Regions from separate parts of the Pectobacterium nicotianae genome, predicted to be linked through region 1. Evidence: predicted binding sites of a transcription regulator. Region 1 holds the regulator's gene; each other region holds the start of a gene.
What was found. Region 1 encodes CRP, which controls carbon source genes, mostly activating them, when cyclic AMP is high. Its sites were predicted from a motif close to ATGTGANNNNNNTCACAT; they were not measured.
Positions count from the first base shown of each region.

Region 2: yrbN (protein YrbN) is a predicted target of CRP. The motif match lies at 2,687-2,704, and genes of this name have one in related genera.
Region 3: fadL (long-chain fatty acid transporter FadL) is a predicted target of CRP. The motif match lies at 2,431-2,448, and genes of this name have one in related genera.

Region 1 covers NZ_CP096821.1:435,617-440,956, reverse strand. The annotation lists gene MYB54_RS01880 (hydrolase) at 1-379, shown strand, start outside; gene MYB54_RS01875 (YheU family protein) at 376-612, shown strand; gene MYB54_RS01870 (phosphoribulokinase) at 737-1,606, shown strand; gene MYB54_RS01865 (OsmC family protein) at 1,720-2,127, opposite strand; gene crp (cAMP-activated global transcriptional regulator CRP) at 2,503-3,135, shown strand; gene argD (bifunctional acetylornithine/succinyldiaminopimelate transaminase) at 3,359-4,585, opposite strand; gene MYB54_RS01850 (aminodeoxychorismate synthase component II) at 4,705-5,280, opposite strand.
Region 2 covers NZ_CP096821.1:4,151,280-4,156,619, reverse strand. The annotation lists gene pnp (polyribonucleotide nucleotidyltransferase) at 1-1,581, shown strand, start outside; gene nlpI (lipoprotein NlpI) at 1,722-2,606, shown strand; gene yrbN (protein YrbN) at 2,711-2,788, shown strand; gene MYB54_RS18455 (DEAD/DEAH family ATP-dependent RNA helicase) at 2,781-4,679, shown strand; gene MYB54_RS18450 (luciferase-like monooxygenase) at 4,767-5,340, opposite strand, start outside.
Region 3 covers NZ_CP096821.1:1,525,873-1,531,212, forward strand. The annotation lists gene MYB54_RS06830 (SDR family oxidoreductase) at 1-722, shown strand, start outside; gene fadL (long-chain fatty acid transporter FadL) at 899-2,182, opposite strand; gene MYB54_RS06840 (YfcZ/YiiS family protein) at 2,570-2,866, shown strand; gene MYB54_RS06845 (class I SAM-dependent methyltransferase) at 2,960-3,724, opposite strand; gene MYB54_RS06850 (MarR family winged helix-turn-helix transcriptional regulator) at 3,717-4,202, opposite strand; gene fadI (acetyl-CoA C-acyltransferase FadI) at 4,418-5,340, shown strand, end outside.

The DNA.
Region 1 (5,340 bases):
GCTACGCGAGTTTGATGACGTCATTACTTCACGTATCCACGGCTTCCGCGATGCAGCAGACTACTACCGACGCTGTAGCGCTCTGCCGCTGTTGCCTCAGATACGTAAACCGTTGCTCATCATCCATGCGAAGGACGATCCTTTCATGACTTCAGAGGTGATTCCCGATCTGTCGCAGTTACCGTCTAATATTGAGTATCAGCTAACGGAACATGGCGGGCATGTCGGCTTCGTCGGCGGAACGTTGCTGAAACCGGAAATGTGGCTGGAACAGCGCATTCCCAACTGGCTTAGCCCATTTTTGGACCAGGCCAGCGACTCTTTTCCTTCAGGAACCGTTTTTACTCAGGAACCCTTTGAATCAGGAAACATAGCGTGATTATTCCCTGGCAACAGCTCGATCCAGAAACGCTGGATAACATCATCGAATCTTTCGTTCTGCGGGAAGGCACCGATTATGGCGAACAGGAGCGTTCGCTGGCGCAGAAAGTGGAAGATATCCGCGGCCAACTCCAGTCTGGCGAGGTGGTGTTGGTGTGGTCTGAGTTGCATGAAACCCTCAATATCATGCCGCGTAACCAGCTCAATTCCGGAGGTCATGCCCCCTATTGAGCATGCCGAAAGTCGTGAAAGAACGCGCCAAACATGCTAACAATGATGACAATTACGTCTTTTTTGAGGATGCGCGCAGGCCTTCGGTCTACGCGGGCATCGCGATCACGGAGTCACGCACCTTATGTCACATCAGCATCCGATTATTGCGGTTACCGGCTCCAGCGGAGCGGGAACCACGACAACCAGTCTGGCCTTCCGTAAGATTTTCCAGCAGTTTGATCTGCGTGCCGCCCAGTTAGAAGGCGATAGCTTTCACCGCTATACCCGCCCGGAAATGGATATGGCGATTCGTAAAGCGCGTGATTCAGGGCGCCACATCAGCTATTTCGGCCCGGAAGCGAATGATTTCAGCCTGCTGGAACAGTCGTTTATCGAATATGGCCTGCACGGGCGCGGCCAGACGCGTAAATACCTTCATACCTACGATGAAGCAATTCCCTATAATCAGGTTCCCGGAACGTTCACGCCGTGGGAGCCAATGCCGGAACCCACCGACATCCTGTTCTATGAAGGGCTCCACGGCGGCGTAGTCACAGAGCAAAATGATGTGGCACAGCATGTGGATTTACTCGTCGGCGTGGTGCCGATCGTCAACCTGGAATGGATTCAAAAGCTGATTCGTGACGTTAATGAGCGCGGCCACTCGCGTGAAGCGGTGATGGATTCCGTCGTCCGCTCAATGGAAGATTACATCACCTATATCACGCCACAGTTCTCTCGCACACACATCAACTTCCAGCGTGTGCCTACCGTAGACACCTCCAATCCGTTCGCCGCCAAATCGATTCCATCACTGGACGAAAGCTTCGTCGTGATTCATTTTCAGGGATTGGACAATATTGATTATCCCTATCTGCTCGCCATGTTGCAGGGTTCCTTTATCTCCCACATCAACACGCTGGTCGTTCCCGGCGGGAAGATGGGATTGGCGATGGAATTAATCATGGCGCCGCTGGTACAGCGGTTAATTGAAGGGAAAACCATCGAATAAGCATCGAGATACACGGGGCGACCACAGGGGTGAGGCCTCCCTACGAGAACCTCCCCCTGTGTTTCCCCTAATAACAGGCTTAAGTGACCAGAATGAGTGCCCAGAGAAAGGGATTATTCCAGTACTCTAATTTCGTGGCTGTGCGTTACCTCAACGGCTTTACCCAGCATCAGTGCCACAGAGCAGTATTTTTCCGCCGACAGTGCGACGGCTCGTTCAACAACTTTGTCGGTCAATCCTTTTCCCGTCACGATAAAATGCAGATTGATGTGGGTAAATAAACGCGGCGCGTCAGACCGACGCTCTGACGTTAATTTCACTTCACAATCCGCTACATCGTTGCGGCCTTTTTGCAGAATCGATACCACATCAATCGCACTGCATCCCCCCACAGACATCAGCACCATTTCCATCGGACTGGGCGCTTTATCACCGGAATTGCCGTCCATCAATATCTGATGTCCTGATGCGGATTCGCCCAAAAACGTTAAGCCTTCAACCCATTTTACCCGTGCCTGCATGATGCCTCTCCACTAAAAATTTTTTGAAAATTTATACCGTTACTGTACAAAAACCAGCGTTAATCAGCGCTTTGTCATGCTGAAGCGAGACAACACAAGACACGTCCTTAAAGCTGTGTTAAAACGAAAATAGAATAGACCTTTTCTGGACAAACCCAGAAACGAAGAAGATGATGACCTGGCCAGACATACCCCAGCCACGTTTACGGTGCGGCAAGGCAGCAACCGGAAAATAAAGGGTACAGTGGTTTCAGTATATTCCCTGACGTCATTCTGCCTAGACTGAATTTTATTTTTTTAGCAGTTAAACACGCCGTACAGGGAACTCTGACCCCTGTAATTTGCGCAGTGAATTACAACAGAGGATGATAGCGAATGGTTCTCGGCAAACCGCAAACAGATCCAACTCTCGAATGGTTCCTTTCCCATTGTCATATTCACAAGTATCCATCGAAGAGCACGCTGATTCACCAAGGTGAAAAAGCAGAAACGCTTTACTACATCGTGAAAGGCTCTGTCGCAGTGCTAATCAAAGATGAAGAAGGCAAGGAAATGATTCTTTCCTACCTCAATCAGGGCGATTTTATCGGCGAGCTCGGCCTGTTTGAAGAAGGTCAGGAGCGCAGCGCCTGGGTGCGGGCAAAAACTGCCTGTGAAGTGGCTGAAATTTCCTATAAAAAATTCCGCCAGCTCATCCAGGTTAACCCGGATATCCTCATGCGTCTGTCTGCGCAAATGGCCAGCAGACTTCAGGTTACCTCTGAGAAAGTCGGCAACCTCGCCTTCCTTGATGTGACCGGCCGTATTGCCCAAACCCTACTCAACCTGGCCAAACAACCTGATGCCATGACGCATCCAGATGGCATGCAAATAAAAATTACCCGTCAGGAAATTGGGCAAATCGTTGGCTGCTCGCGTGAAACCGTGGGCCGCATTCTGAAAATGTTAGAAGACCAGAACCTGATCTCTGCACACGGTAAAACGATTGTCGTTTACGGCACTCGCTAAGCCCCTGTCGCTGTACCCTACCAATAAAAAAGCGTGAAGCCTCGGCCTCACGCTTTTTTTATGGCGAGCTTCCTGCTCACCACCCTACGGGTCGTTGCTAACGCAACGCTGAAAAACGTTCCCTGCGTTTTTTTATGGCGTGCCATCCCTGGCCGCCACCCTAACGGGCCGTCGCAAGCGACGTTGAAAAACGTTCCCTACGTTTTTTTATGGCGTAACGTAATCAGTTTGCTGCGTTAACGACCTGCGCGACGGCTTTAGCGAATTTCGCCATCCCCTGCGCAATATCATCTTCATCAATGATCAACGACGGTACAAAGCGGATCACATTCGGCCCAGCCATCAGCACCATAAGCCCCTGAGACGTTGCCGCCGCCAGAAACTCGCCCGCACGACCATGCCATTGCGGTTTCAGTTCTGCACCCAGCAGCAAACCCATACCGCGAACCTGTTCGAATACACCGAACTGCTGATTGATTTTCTCAAGCTCACTGACAAAGCGATCGTGGCGATCCGCCACGCCTGACAGCACTTCTGGCGTATTGATAATATCCAGCGCGGCTTCCGCCACCGCACAGGCCAGCGGGTTGCCGCCATAGGTGGTGCCGTGTACCCCAACCGTCATGGCCGATGCGATCTCTTCCGTCGTCAGCATTGCACTAATTGGGAAACCACCGCCCAGTGCTTTAGCCGTTGTGAGAATATCCGGCGTAATGCCGTAGTGCATGTAGCTGAATAGTTTGCCAGTACGCCCCATTCCGCTCTGCACTTCATCAAACACCAGCAGCGCCTTGTGCTGATCGCACAGATCGCGAACGCCTTGTAAAAATTCAGGCGTAGCAGGCGTAATCCCCCCTTCACCCTGAACCGGTTCCAGCACGACTGCACAGGTATGATCGTCCATCACCGCTTTAACAGCAGCCAGATCGTTGAAGGGTACATGAACAATATCGGCAGGCTTAGGCCCGAAGCCATCGGCATATTTAGGCTGTCCGCCGACCGAAACGGTGAACAGCGTCCGACCATGGAATGCATTGTAGAAGGAGATGATCTTGGTTTTATACGGACTATGGCGTTTAACCGCATAGTGACGCGCCAGCTTAAAGGCAGCTTCGTTGGCCTCGGCACCGGAGTTAACAAAGAACACACGGTCGGCAAAAGTCGCATCAATCAATTTGCTGGCGAGGCGCAACGCAGGCTCATTAGTGAAAATATTGCTGGTATGCCACAGCTTTTCACCCTGCTGCTGCAACGCATTCACCAATGCAGGATGACAGTGACCCAGCGCCGTAACCGCAATACCGCCGGAGAAATCGATATACTCGCGACCGTCCTGATCCCAGACGCGGCTCCCTTTACCTTTCACGGGTACAAACTTCGCGGGTGCATAAACTGGCAAAATCACTTTATCGTGAGTATCCCGTGTCACTGCTTTCTGCTCTGCTGCCATTTGCTGCCTCACTCTGCTGTCCATCATATCGGAATGAAAATATAGTCACTAAATATGCATAAAAAATCAATTTCAGGCAATATTAAATCGGCTACTGAGGAGAATAACTTTCTATATCGCTAAATTTTAAGGAAATTATCCAAAAGCTGATGCCCTTGCTGGCTAAGAATGCTCTCTGGGTGAAACTGCACCCCTTCCAGCGGCAATGCGCGATGGCGAATCCCCATAATCTCATCACGCTTTCCTTCATGTTCGCTCCAGGCCGTGACTTCAAAGCAATCGGGTAGCGAGGCGGAATCAATAATGAGTGAATGATAACGGGTGACCGTCAACGGCTGTGCCAACCCCGTGAAAACCCCCGTATCGCTATGCGCAATCGCTGAGGCTTTCCCGTGCATGACCTGCCGTGCCCGCACCACACGCGCGCCGAACGCCTGTCCCATCGCCTGATGGCCAAGACACACGCCCAAAATAGGCAATTTATCGGCAAAGTGACGGATTGCAGCCAGTGAAATGCCCGCCTCGTCCGGCGTACAAGGGCCCGGTGAAATAACCAACCGCTCAGGCGCAAGCTGTTCAATCTCACGCAGCGTCAGTTCATCATTACGCTTCACCACAACCTGTGCACCAAGCTCACAAAAGTATTGGTAAAGGTTGTAGGTAAAGGAGTCGTAGTTATCGATAATTAGCAGCATATTGACTTAATCTTTTGATAGATATTGGTTATTTAAATTAACTCCACGTTTGATACCAGC
Region 2 (5,340 bases), 1.2 Mb from region 1:
GGTACGGAAGGCGCGGTTCTGATGGTGGAATCCGAAGCCGACATTCTGAGTGAAGATCAGATGCTGGGTGCTGTGGTGTTTGGTCACGAGCAACAGCAGATCGTTATCCAGAACATTAACGCTCTGGTTGCTGAAGCAGGCAAACCGAAGTGGGAATGGCATGCGCCAGAAGTTAACGTTTCTTTAGAGCAGCGTGTACAGGCTTTGTCTGAAGCACGTCTGGGTGACGCTTACCGCATCACTGAAAAACAAGAGCGTTATGCACAAGTTGACGTCATCAAAGCTGATGTTGTTGCCGCTCTGCAAGCCGAAGACGAAACGCTGAATGCGGGCGATATCCAGGAAATTCTGGGTAACGTTGAGAAAAATGTCGTACGTAGCCGCGTGCTGGCTGGCGAACCGCGTATCGATGGCCGTGAAAAAGACATGATTCGTGGTCTGGATGTACGTACTGGCGTGCTGCCGCGTACTCATGGTTCCGCACTGTTCACCCGTGGTGAAACGCAGGCGTTGGTTACGGCAACGTTGGGGACTGAGCGTGATGCGCAGAATATTGACGAACTGACCGGTGAACGTACCGATCGCTTCCTGCTGCACTACAACTTCCCTCCGTACTCTGTCGGTGAAACCGGTATGGTCGGTTCGCCTAAGCGTCGTGAGATCGGTCACGGTCGTCTGGCTAAGCGTGGCGTGTTGGCAGTTATGCCGAAGGCGAACGAATTCCCGTACACCGTGCGTGTGGTGTCTGAAATCACGGAATCCAACGGTTCTTCTTCCATGGCGTCTGTCTGCGGTGCTTCTCTGGCACTGATGGATGCGGGCGTGCCAATCAAATCAGCCGTTGCGGGTATCGCGATGGGTCTGGTTAAAGAAGGCGACAATTTTGTTGTTCTGTCTGACATTCTGGGTGACGAAGACCACCTGGGCGATATGGACTTCAAAGTTGCTGGTAGCCGTGAAGGTATCACCGCGCTGCAGATGGATATCAAGATCGAAGGGATTACCCGTGAGATCATGCAGGTTGCTTTGAATCAGGCCAAAGGTGCACGTTTGCACATTCTAGGCGTGATGGAGCAGGCGATCAGCACACCACGTGGCGATATCTCTGAATTCGCACCGCGTATTCACACCATCAAGATCAGTACTGATAAGATTAAAGATGTAATCGGTAAAGGTGGTTCTGTGATTCGTGCGCTGACGGAAGAAACAGGCACGACTATTGAAATTGAAGACGATGGTACTGTGAAGATCGCTTCAACCGACGGCGAAAAAGCGAAACATGCGATTCGTCGTATTGAAGAGATCACTGCCGAAATCGAAGTCGGCCGCGTGTATCAGGGTAAAGTTACCCGCATCGTTGATTTTGGTGCTTTCGTCGCTATTGGCGGCGGCAAAGAAGGCCTGGTGCATATTTCTCAGATCGCCGATAAGCGCGTAGAGAAAGTGACTGACTACCTGCAAATGGGTCAGGAAGTGCCGGTCAAGGTTCTGGAAGTTGATCGCCAGGGCCGCGTGCGCTTAAGCATCAAAGAAGCAACTGCGCAAACTCAGGAAGCGGCAGCCCCGTCTTCTGAGGAATAACGACTGTTAGATAACGGTCTTATGGCACCTTGCCTGATTATCATGGCAAGGTGCTGCGTGTATCGTAAGGGAATGGATGTCCTTGCGTTGAGCGGTCCGGGACAGGATGTTCATCCAATGTTTGTCTTCGGGAGTGGGAAATGAAGCCTTTCTTGCGCTGGTGTTATGTTGCAACAGCACTCATGCTGGCAGGATGCAGCAACACGGATTGGCGTAAAGACGCAGTATTGGCGATTCCGTTACAGCCTACTTTGCAGCAGGAAGTGATCCTGGCACGCATGGAACAAATCCTTGCAAGCCGGGCATTAACCGATGATGAGCGAGCACAGCTATTATATGAGCGCGGAGTGCTGTATGATAGTCTCGGGTTACGGGCATTGGCGCGGAATGATTTTTCACAAGCGCTGACGATCCGCCCTGATATTCCAGAAGTTTTTAACTATTTGGGTATCTATTTAACGCAGGCAGGCAATTTTGATGCTGCCTATGAAGCGTTTGATTCTGTACTAGAGCTTGATCCAACTTACAATTACGCGCGTTTAAACCGGGGCATCGCTTTGTATTATGGCGGTCGCTACCTGTTAGCGCAGGATGATCTGCTGGCGTTTTATCGAGACGATCCGAATGATCCTTTCCGTTCGTTGTGGCTGTATCTTGTGGAGCGAGAAATCAATCCAGAGACGGCCAAAATTGCGTTGAAGAAACGCTATGACGACGCCAAGAAAGGGCCTTGGGGATGGAATATTGTCGAATTCTATCTGGGCAGTATCAGTGAAAAAACACTGATGCAGCGTTTACAGGTAGAAGCTACGGATAACACTTCGCTCGCTGAGCATCTCAGTGAAACTGACTTCTATTTAGGTAAGCACTACCTAAGTCTGGGGGACAAGAACACCGCCTTGGCGCTGTTCAAGCTGACGGTTGCCAACAACGTTCATAACTTTGTTGAGCACCGCTATGCATTGTTGGAATTGGCGCTATTAGGCCAAGAGCAAGACGACCTATCAGGATCGGACCAGCAATAGCTGACGAACACTTAATCAGCCTGAAAAACTTCGGTTATCACCTTCACGGGTGAGGGCTTTTTTGTTCGCTTTTTAATCCAATTTGAGCCGGTTCACACTTTTCAATGAAAATGACTGAAAATTTTCACGACGAGTTATGTAGACTGGCCGCCATGTTTAATGAGGCACGTGTACATGACTGATTTAGTAACTTCTTTTGCCGATTTGGGGCTGAACACCTCTATCCTTAATGCCCTGACTGATTTGGGCTATGAAAAACCGTCTCCGATTCAGGCGGAATGTATTCCTCACCTGCTGAATGGTCGCGATGTGCTGGGTATGGCACAGACCGGTAGCGGTAAAACAGCAGCGTTCTCTCTGCCATTACTGAACAATCTGAAACCTGAACTTAAAGCACCACAGATTCTGGTGCTGGCACCGACCCGCGAGCTGGCGGTGCAGGTAGCAGAGGCCTGCAATGATTTCTCCAAACATATGCACGGCGTGAATGTTGTCGCACTGTACGGCGGCCAGCGCTATGACGTGCAACTGCGCGCTTTGCGTGGTGGTGCACAGATCGTTGTGGGTACGCCAGGCCGTCTGCTGGATCACCTGAAACGCGGTACGCTGGATCTGTCCAACCTGAGTGGTTTGGTGCTGGACGAAGCTGATGAAATGCTGCGTATGGGCTTCATCGAAGATGTTGAAAACATCATGGCTCAGATCCCTGCTGAACATCAGACTGCGCTGTTCTCTGCGACCATGCCTGAAGCGATTCGTCGCATTACGCGCCGTTTCATGAAAGATCCACAAGAAGTTCGCATTCAATCAAGCATTACTACGCGCCCAGACATCAGCCAGAGCTACTGGACGGTGCAGGGTATGCGTAAAAATGAAGCGCTGGTACGTTTCCTGGAAGCGGAAGATTTTGATGCGGCGATTATTTTCGTTCGTACCAAAAACGCGACGCTGGAAGTGGCCGAAGCCCTGGAGCGTAGCGGTTACAACAGCGCCGCGCTGAACGGTGACATGAATCAGGCGCTGCGTGAGCAAACGCTGGAGCGTCTGAAAGATGGTCGTCTGGATATCCTGATCGCGACCGACGTTGCGGCGCGTGGTCTGGACGTTGAGCGTATCAGCCTGGTAGTGAACTACGATATCCCGATGGATGCCGAGTCTTACGTCCACCGTATTGGTCGTACCGGTCGTGCAGGTCGTGCGGGCCGCGCTCTGCTGTTCGTCGAAAACCGTGAACGTCGCCTGCTGCGCAACGTTGAACGCACAATGAAGCTGACCATTCCTGAAGTGGAATTGCCAAATGCAGAATTGCTGGGTCAACGCCGTCTGGCTAAATTCGCCGCTAAAGTACAGCAACAGCTGGAAAGCAGCGATCTGGACATGTACCGTGCACTGCTGACAAAACTGCAACCACAGGAAGAGCTGGATGTCGAAACGCTGGCTGCTGCGCTGCTGAAAATGGCGCAGGGCGAACGTCCTCTGATTCTGCCGCCAGATCCGGTATTCCGTCCTCGTCGCGAATTCCGCGATCGTGATGAGTCTCGCAGTGATTCACGTGGCGATCGTCGTCGTGATCCTCGCGATTCTCGTGACAGCCGTGACGGTGACCGTCCACAGCGTCGTGAGCGTCGTGATGCTGGCGAGATGGAACTGTATCGCATTGAAGTGGGTCGTGATGACGGCGTTGAAGTGCGCCACATTGTTGGTGCTATCGCCAACGAAGGTGATATCAGCAGCCGCTACATCGGTAACATCAAGCTGTTCGCGTCTCACTCGACGATTGAACTGCCGAAAGGTATGCCGGGCGACCTGTTATCACATTTCACCCGTACGCGTATTCTGAACAAACCAATGAATATGCAGTTGATGGGTGATGCAGTTGCACAGCCAGAACGTCGTGGCGGTGGTCGTCCTGGTGGCGAACGTCGTGATGGCGCAGCACCACGTCGCTCTTTCGGCGGTGGTGAACGCCGTGAAGGTAACGGTAACGGCGGTGAGCGTCGTGAGCGTTCTTTCAACCGTGATAGCCGTGACGGTGCTTCACGCGCTCCACGTCGTCGTCCTGCTGACGCATAAGCTACGATTTTTTAAAAATCTACTGCAATACAAAACGACCCTGAACGGGTCGTTTTTTTTGGTCACAACAAACTCACTCGTTCGATATTACAGCGTCTGCCGTACATCCATTGCGATTTCAAACGATCGCAGTCGCGCCTGATGATCAAAGATTTGACCGTTGATCATCACTTCATCCGCCTGCGTTTCACGTAAAAGGCTCTGCAATCCATGACGAACTTTCGCGCTATCGCCAACAATCGACAGCCGCAGTGCTTGCTCCGCACCAAACTGTTCGGCAGGTGAGCCGACCGTGTCGATGTTTTCTACCGGCGCGGGCAGCGGGCCTGGCGTACCACGGCGCAGATTGATGAACTGCTGCTGCATCGAGGTGAAGAGGAAACGCGCGTCCCGATCGCTATCGGCCGCCACCACATTGACGCAAACCATCGCGTAGGGCTTGGCGTGGGTGGCTGAAGGGATGAAGTGTTCGCGATAGAGACGGAATGCTTCCAGCAACATATCGGGCGCGAAATGCGCGGCGAAGGCAAAAGGTAGCCCCAGTCTCGCGGCCAGCTGTGCGCTATACAGACTCGAACCTAATAGCCAGATCGGAACGTGTAAGCCTTGTCCCGGGACGGCCTGGACTCCCTGACCCGGCTGTGCATCGGCGAAATAGCGT
Region 3 (5,340 bases), 1.1 Mb from region 1:
TTACCGGAGGCACCTCCGGCATTGGGCTGGAAACCGCAAAGCAGTTCCTCGCGGAAGGAGCTCGCGTCATCGTTACTGGGGTCAACCCCGATTCTATTGCCGCGGCAAAAGCCGAACTTGGTAGCGAAGTGCTGGTGCTGCGTGCCGACTCGGCCAGCGTGAGTGCACAGAATGAACTGGCGCAGGCCGTGGAGGCGCATTATGGAAAGGTTGACGTCGTTTTCCTTAACGCGGGTGTTTCCGTTTGGCAACCGATCGAAGAATGGACAGAGGACATGTTTGATCGCTCCTTCGACATTAACGTCAAGGGTCCGTATTTTCTGATCCAGTCGCTATTGCCGGTGTTCGCCAATCCCGCTTCAGTCGTGCTCAACACGTCGATTAGTACGCATGTAGGATCGAGCCGCTCCTCCGTTTATTCGGCGACCAAAGCGGCTTTTCTTAGCCTGTCAAAGACGCTGTCGAGTGAACTGATGGCGCGTGGTATTCGCATCAACGCGGTCAGCCCAGGTCCTATAGATACCCCGCTGTATGACAAACTTGGCATTCCCGATAGCTATCGCAAACAAGTCAATGAGGAGATCGTCAAGAGCATCCCTTCAGGCCGTTTCGGCACGGCGGAGGAGATTGCCAAGGCGGTGTTGTATCTGGCTTCAGATGAGTCCCGATGGACCATCGGTAGTGAGATCGTCGTGGATGGCGGGCGTCTCTTGAACGACTGATCCGACATTACGATGTTCGTAAATTGTTCATCATTAGCTAATCACTACGCCAGTAAGACAGAGGCAAGTGCTTTGTGATGAGCAATAAAAAAGCAGGTAAGTTGCCTTACCTGCTTTATCACGTTCTGACCGATAGCAATGAGAACGCGTGTTTTATTTAGAACGCCATTCTTTATTTAGAACGCATAGTTAAAGTTCACGCCGTACAGCCAGGCCTTACCTTTAGAGGTAAAGTTGTAACGTGGTGAACCAGCGACATCAGAGATCGGTTCGCTGATATCGACTTGTTTGCCGTGCATGTAGGACACGCCAACATCCACAGACGCGTCTTTATTAAAGGCGTAGGTGGTGCCTGCGCTTAACCAGAAACGATCCTGATCGGGGATGGAGATCGAACGTTTGTCAGCCGGTACCGGGCTGTCATCAAACGCGATACCGCCACGGAACGTCCAGTTATCGTCGTGATAGTAGGTGGTGCCGAGTGCGATACGGTAAGCATCACGGAAGCTTTCATCTTTATGGAACAGAGTCTGGCCGTTGTTGCCTGTTGCTTTCAGTTCCTGGAACTGGCTCCAGCTGGTATAGGTCAGACTGTAGTGAACAGCCCACTTCGGTGCCACGCGGTGGTAGGCAGAGGCTTCCCACATTTCCGGCAGATTCAGCGTCAACTTGCCAGGGATCGTTGCGCCATTTGTCCCAACAGGTAGACCTGGGGCGATAGCCGGTCTGGCACTATGATAATCGCCATCAAAGTCGATTTTAACTTTTGAACGGTAGGTAAAGCCGAAGCGGTTGTTTTCGTCGACTTCATACAGCAGACCTGCGTTCCAGCCGTAGCCCCATTCTTTGCCTTCCATGTGTACTAACTCAGAAGACGGCTGTAAGCCACCTGCAGCCAGTTCACCAGCACGACGCTCGATTTTCGCATCGGCATAGACGGCGTTAACCCCTAAACCGAAGCTGAAATGCTGGTTCAGACGATAAGCGGCGCTCAGGTTCAGGTTTGATGTCAACAGGTCGGTTTTTCCGCCGATAGAACCTGCCGCATAGTTATCATTGAATTCCGTTGCTAAGCCATAGTTGGTGGTGGCAGAAGCACCAACTGCCCATTGCTCATTCAGCGGCATAATGAAATGCAGGTTCGGCACCCAGGCGTGCGGTGCGATGTTTTTGGCGCTGGTATTTTGCCCTGCCAGGGAATTTTTCCCCTGAACATCGATATCCGGGTTGATATAGGTGACACCACCGGAGAAGGACGGGCGGTCAAACATGGTCATGGTCGCTGGGTTACGGCTACCGGAAGTCGCGTTGTCGGCTACAGCACCTTCACCAGAAAACGCACGTCCCAGACCCGATGACGAGTATTCATTTAGCTGGAAACCAGCTGCTGACACATTTGCTGAAAACAGGGCCACCGCAACAGCAATTGTGGATTGTTTGAACAGGTTTTTCTGGTTCATGACCAAAACCTCTTTATATGCTTGTTATTTAACGTTGTTACACGGGGTAACAAGGGACGCGCATTGTAGGGGGCGCACTCAGCCTGACAAATCAGACCAGTTGCCAAAGTATAAGTTGGGAATACGACAATGTTGCGTCTGTGTATTAAAAATATTTCTAAAATGATGCAAAATTTAGATCTGCTTAACGTTTTGGTTAATTTGTGTGAAGAGATATTACGCGGTCTTTACTGCTGTATAACACCGTAATGTGATTGATATCACTAAAATTACTGGTCAGCATGAAGTGCTGGCACTGTTTTGGGATGAGGGAGTAAAATATAAGGAAGATAAAAATATTTGAACTGGATCAAATCTCCCGCGTCTAAGCCTCAAGAGGAAAGTAGCATGACGAACGTAATCAACAAATGCAGTGCTGAAGAAACCGCAGCCTGCTGCTGTGTCGATGTTGGCACAATTATGGATAACACGGATTGCACGGCGTCTTACAGCAACGTTTTCGGCGATCGTGCTGAGGCGGAAGCGGCACTGGCCGCTCTGACGAAAAAAGCGCGTGCGGTAGAGTCTGAACCTTGCGAAATCGCCAGCACGCTGGAAGAGGTAGACGGCGGCATTAAACTGGACATCGATTTCACGTTCAGCTGCCAGGCTGAAACGATGATTTTCCAGCTCGGCCTGCGTTAAATCTTCCTTTGGCAGGCATTGCGTTATCGCATCGCCTGCCTGACTCGCTTTATTTCCCTTCGTTGTTTCTATCCACCACTGTCGGTGGTGTCGTCACTTTTCAACTCTTCCTATTCGCATGTTAATCGGCCATAGAACCGGTCGGCATGTTGTTGGCGTTCCCCAGAGCGTCGCGATGTCGTCATAAAAACGGCACAGCATTTCCTCTCGTCCTGCTTCTCGGGCGCTGGCGACGGCAGACCAGGTCGAAATATAACCAATAAGGGCGTCTAACGGCCATTCAAGCCGGATGTTAAGAGGCGGTGCGGCGATCTCATCAAAAGGGAAGGGGATATCCCGATATCCGTTATCAACCAGCTGACGTTCGGCAGGCCAAAACGGACCAATCTCTTCGTAATAAAACTGACGAAATCTGTCGTTCAGATCGTCATCAAGCTGCATAACGCCATAGCTGATGAGGGCCAGTATTCCCTGAGGGACTGCCACTCTGCGGACTTCCTGATAAAACGCATCCAACTTGAACCAGTGCGCGGCCTGCGCTGCGGTAATCAAACTGTACGTGAGTGGCTGTTCGGGCAGTATTTCTGCGGGGGAGCACGCGTAGTCGATACGATGATGTGCAACGGCGTTGCCTAGCTGACTCACGCTGGGATCGATACCTTTTACAGCGTCGAAATGTTCAGCCAGCTGTCGCGTAAGCTGCCCAGTTCCGCACCCTACATCCAGCGCGTTTTGGGTATTGGGGGCGAGACTGGAAAGGTATTCTGCCAGTTCAGGTGGATAGTGCGGTCGGTAGCGAGCATAGTTCTCCCCACCTGAGGAAAACCAGTTTCTGTTTTCTTCGGTTGTGTTAGTCATCTTTATCACCTGAGGCGTGTAACTCTGCACGCGCTATCTGTATACGTTTCTCGAAGTCCTGCTGTTCCAACGCAGACGCCAGCTCCTCCAGCCCTTTCATCAGCGGCCAACCGGCATCTTTTTCAAGCTGTTCAATGGCGAGGAAAATGGCTTCCCAGCAGGTTTCGAGCTGAGCAACAAGTTGAATGCCGGCTGGCGTCAGCCTGAGGGCAAATTTGCGCCCATCACTGAGCTGTTCGCGTACAAGAATGCCGTCCTGCTCCATTAACGCGACCGACTGGCTGATCGCCCCTTGTGTCAGGTGCGTGGACTCAGTGATGTCTTGCACGGTCTGAGCGCCTGCGGCCATTGCACGCAGGATAGGGGTATATCGTGGACGATAATTGAGTGACAGGGCGCGGTAGTTTGCCTCCGAACCTTTATCAACCAGCTCGGCGGTATACCTCAGCAGTTCGCCCAATCCAGGTTTAATTTTCAATATTTCCTCCCTAGTTGGAATAAATACATTAGCGCTAATGTATTTTGTTGGCAAATACCTTTGCGTAAATAATGTTAATGGTATCGGGGCTGACAACGGCATGTTCTTCACACTTTTGTGTTGCGCAGCTTTGCGTAATGTAACTATCTGGTTAACAATGAAATCAGGTCTGACCTGTTGTGTGCGTACTTTATTTTTGGTTAACAGGAGCGTTTATGAGCGAGGTATTACCTCTGATAACCCGCCGTGGCGATCGCATTGCGTTCGTGAGCGGATTACGCACCCCATTTGCCCGGCAGGCAACGGCCTATCATGGCGTACCTGCCATCGAATTAGGGAAGCTCGTCACCAGCGAATTACTGGTCCGCACTGGGATCGATCCTGAGTTGATCGAGCTATTGGTCTTTGGGCAGGTGGTCCAAATGCCCGAAGCGCCGAATATCGCCAGAGAGATCGTGCTCGGCACGGGCATGAGCGTGCATACCGATGCCTACAGCGTGTCGCGCGCCTGCGCCACCAGCTTTCAGGCGGTCGCCAACGTGGCGGAAAGCATTATGGCGGGTATGGTGGATGTCGGCATTGCCGGTGGGGCGGATTCCTCTTCCGTGCTGCCTATTGGCGTCAGCAAAGCGTTGGCCAGAACGCTGGTGGATATGAACAAGGCCCGGACGCTGAGCCAGAAGTTGAAACTGTTAAGCGGCCTGCGTCCGAAAGATCTACTGCCGGTTGCGCCCGCCGTGGCGGAGTATTCCACCGGGCTGCGCATGGGTGATACCGCCGAACAAATGGCAAAAACCTACGGCATCACGCGTGAAGAGCAGGATGAGCTGGCGCACCGTTCGCACAAGCTGGCGGCTCAGGCCTGGGAATCCGGCGTGCTGCGCGATGAAGTGATGACGGCTTACGTCCCACCTTATGACAAGGCGCTGAGTGAAGATAACAACGTGCGCCATGATTCCGCGCTGGAGCAGTATTCCCGCTTACGCCCGGCGTTCGATCGCCGACACGGTACGGTCACGGCGGCGAACAGTACGCCGCTCACGGATGGTGCGGCAGCGGTGTTGATGATGAGTGAATCCAAGGCGAAAAGTCTGGGGATCACGCCGCTAGGCTACCTGCGCAGCTATGCATTCAGCGC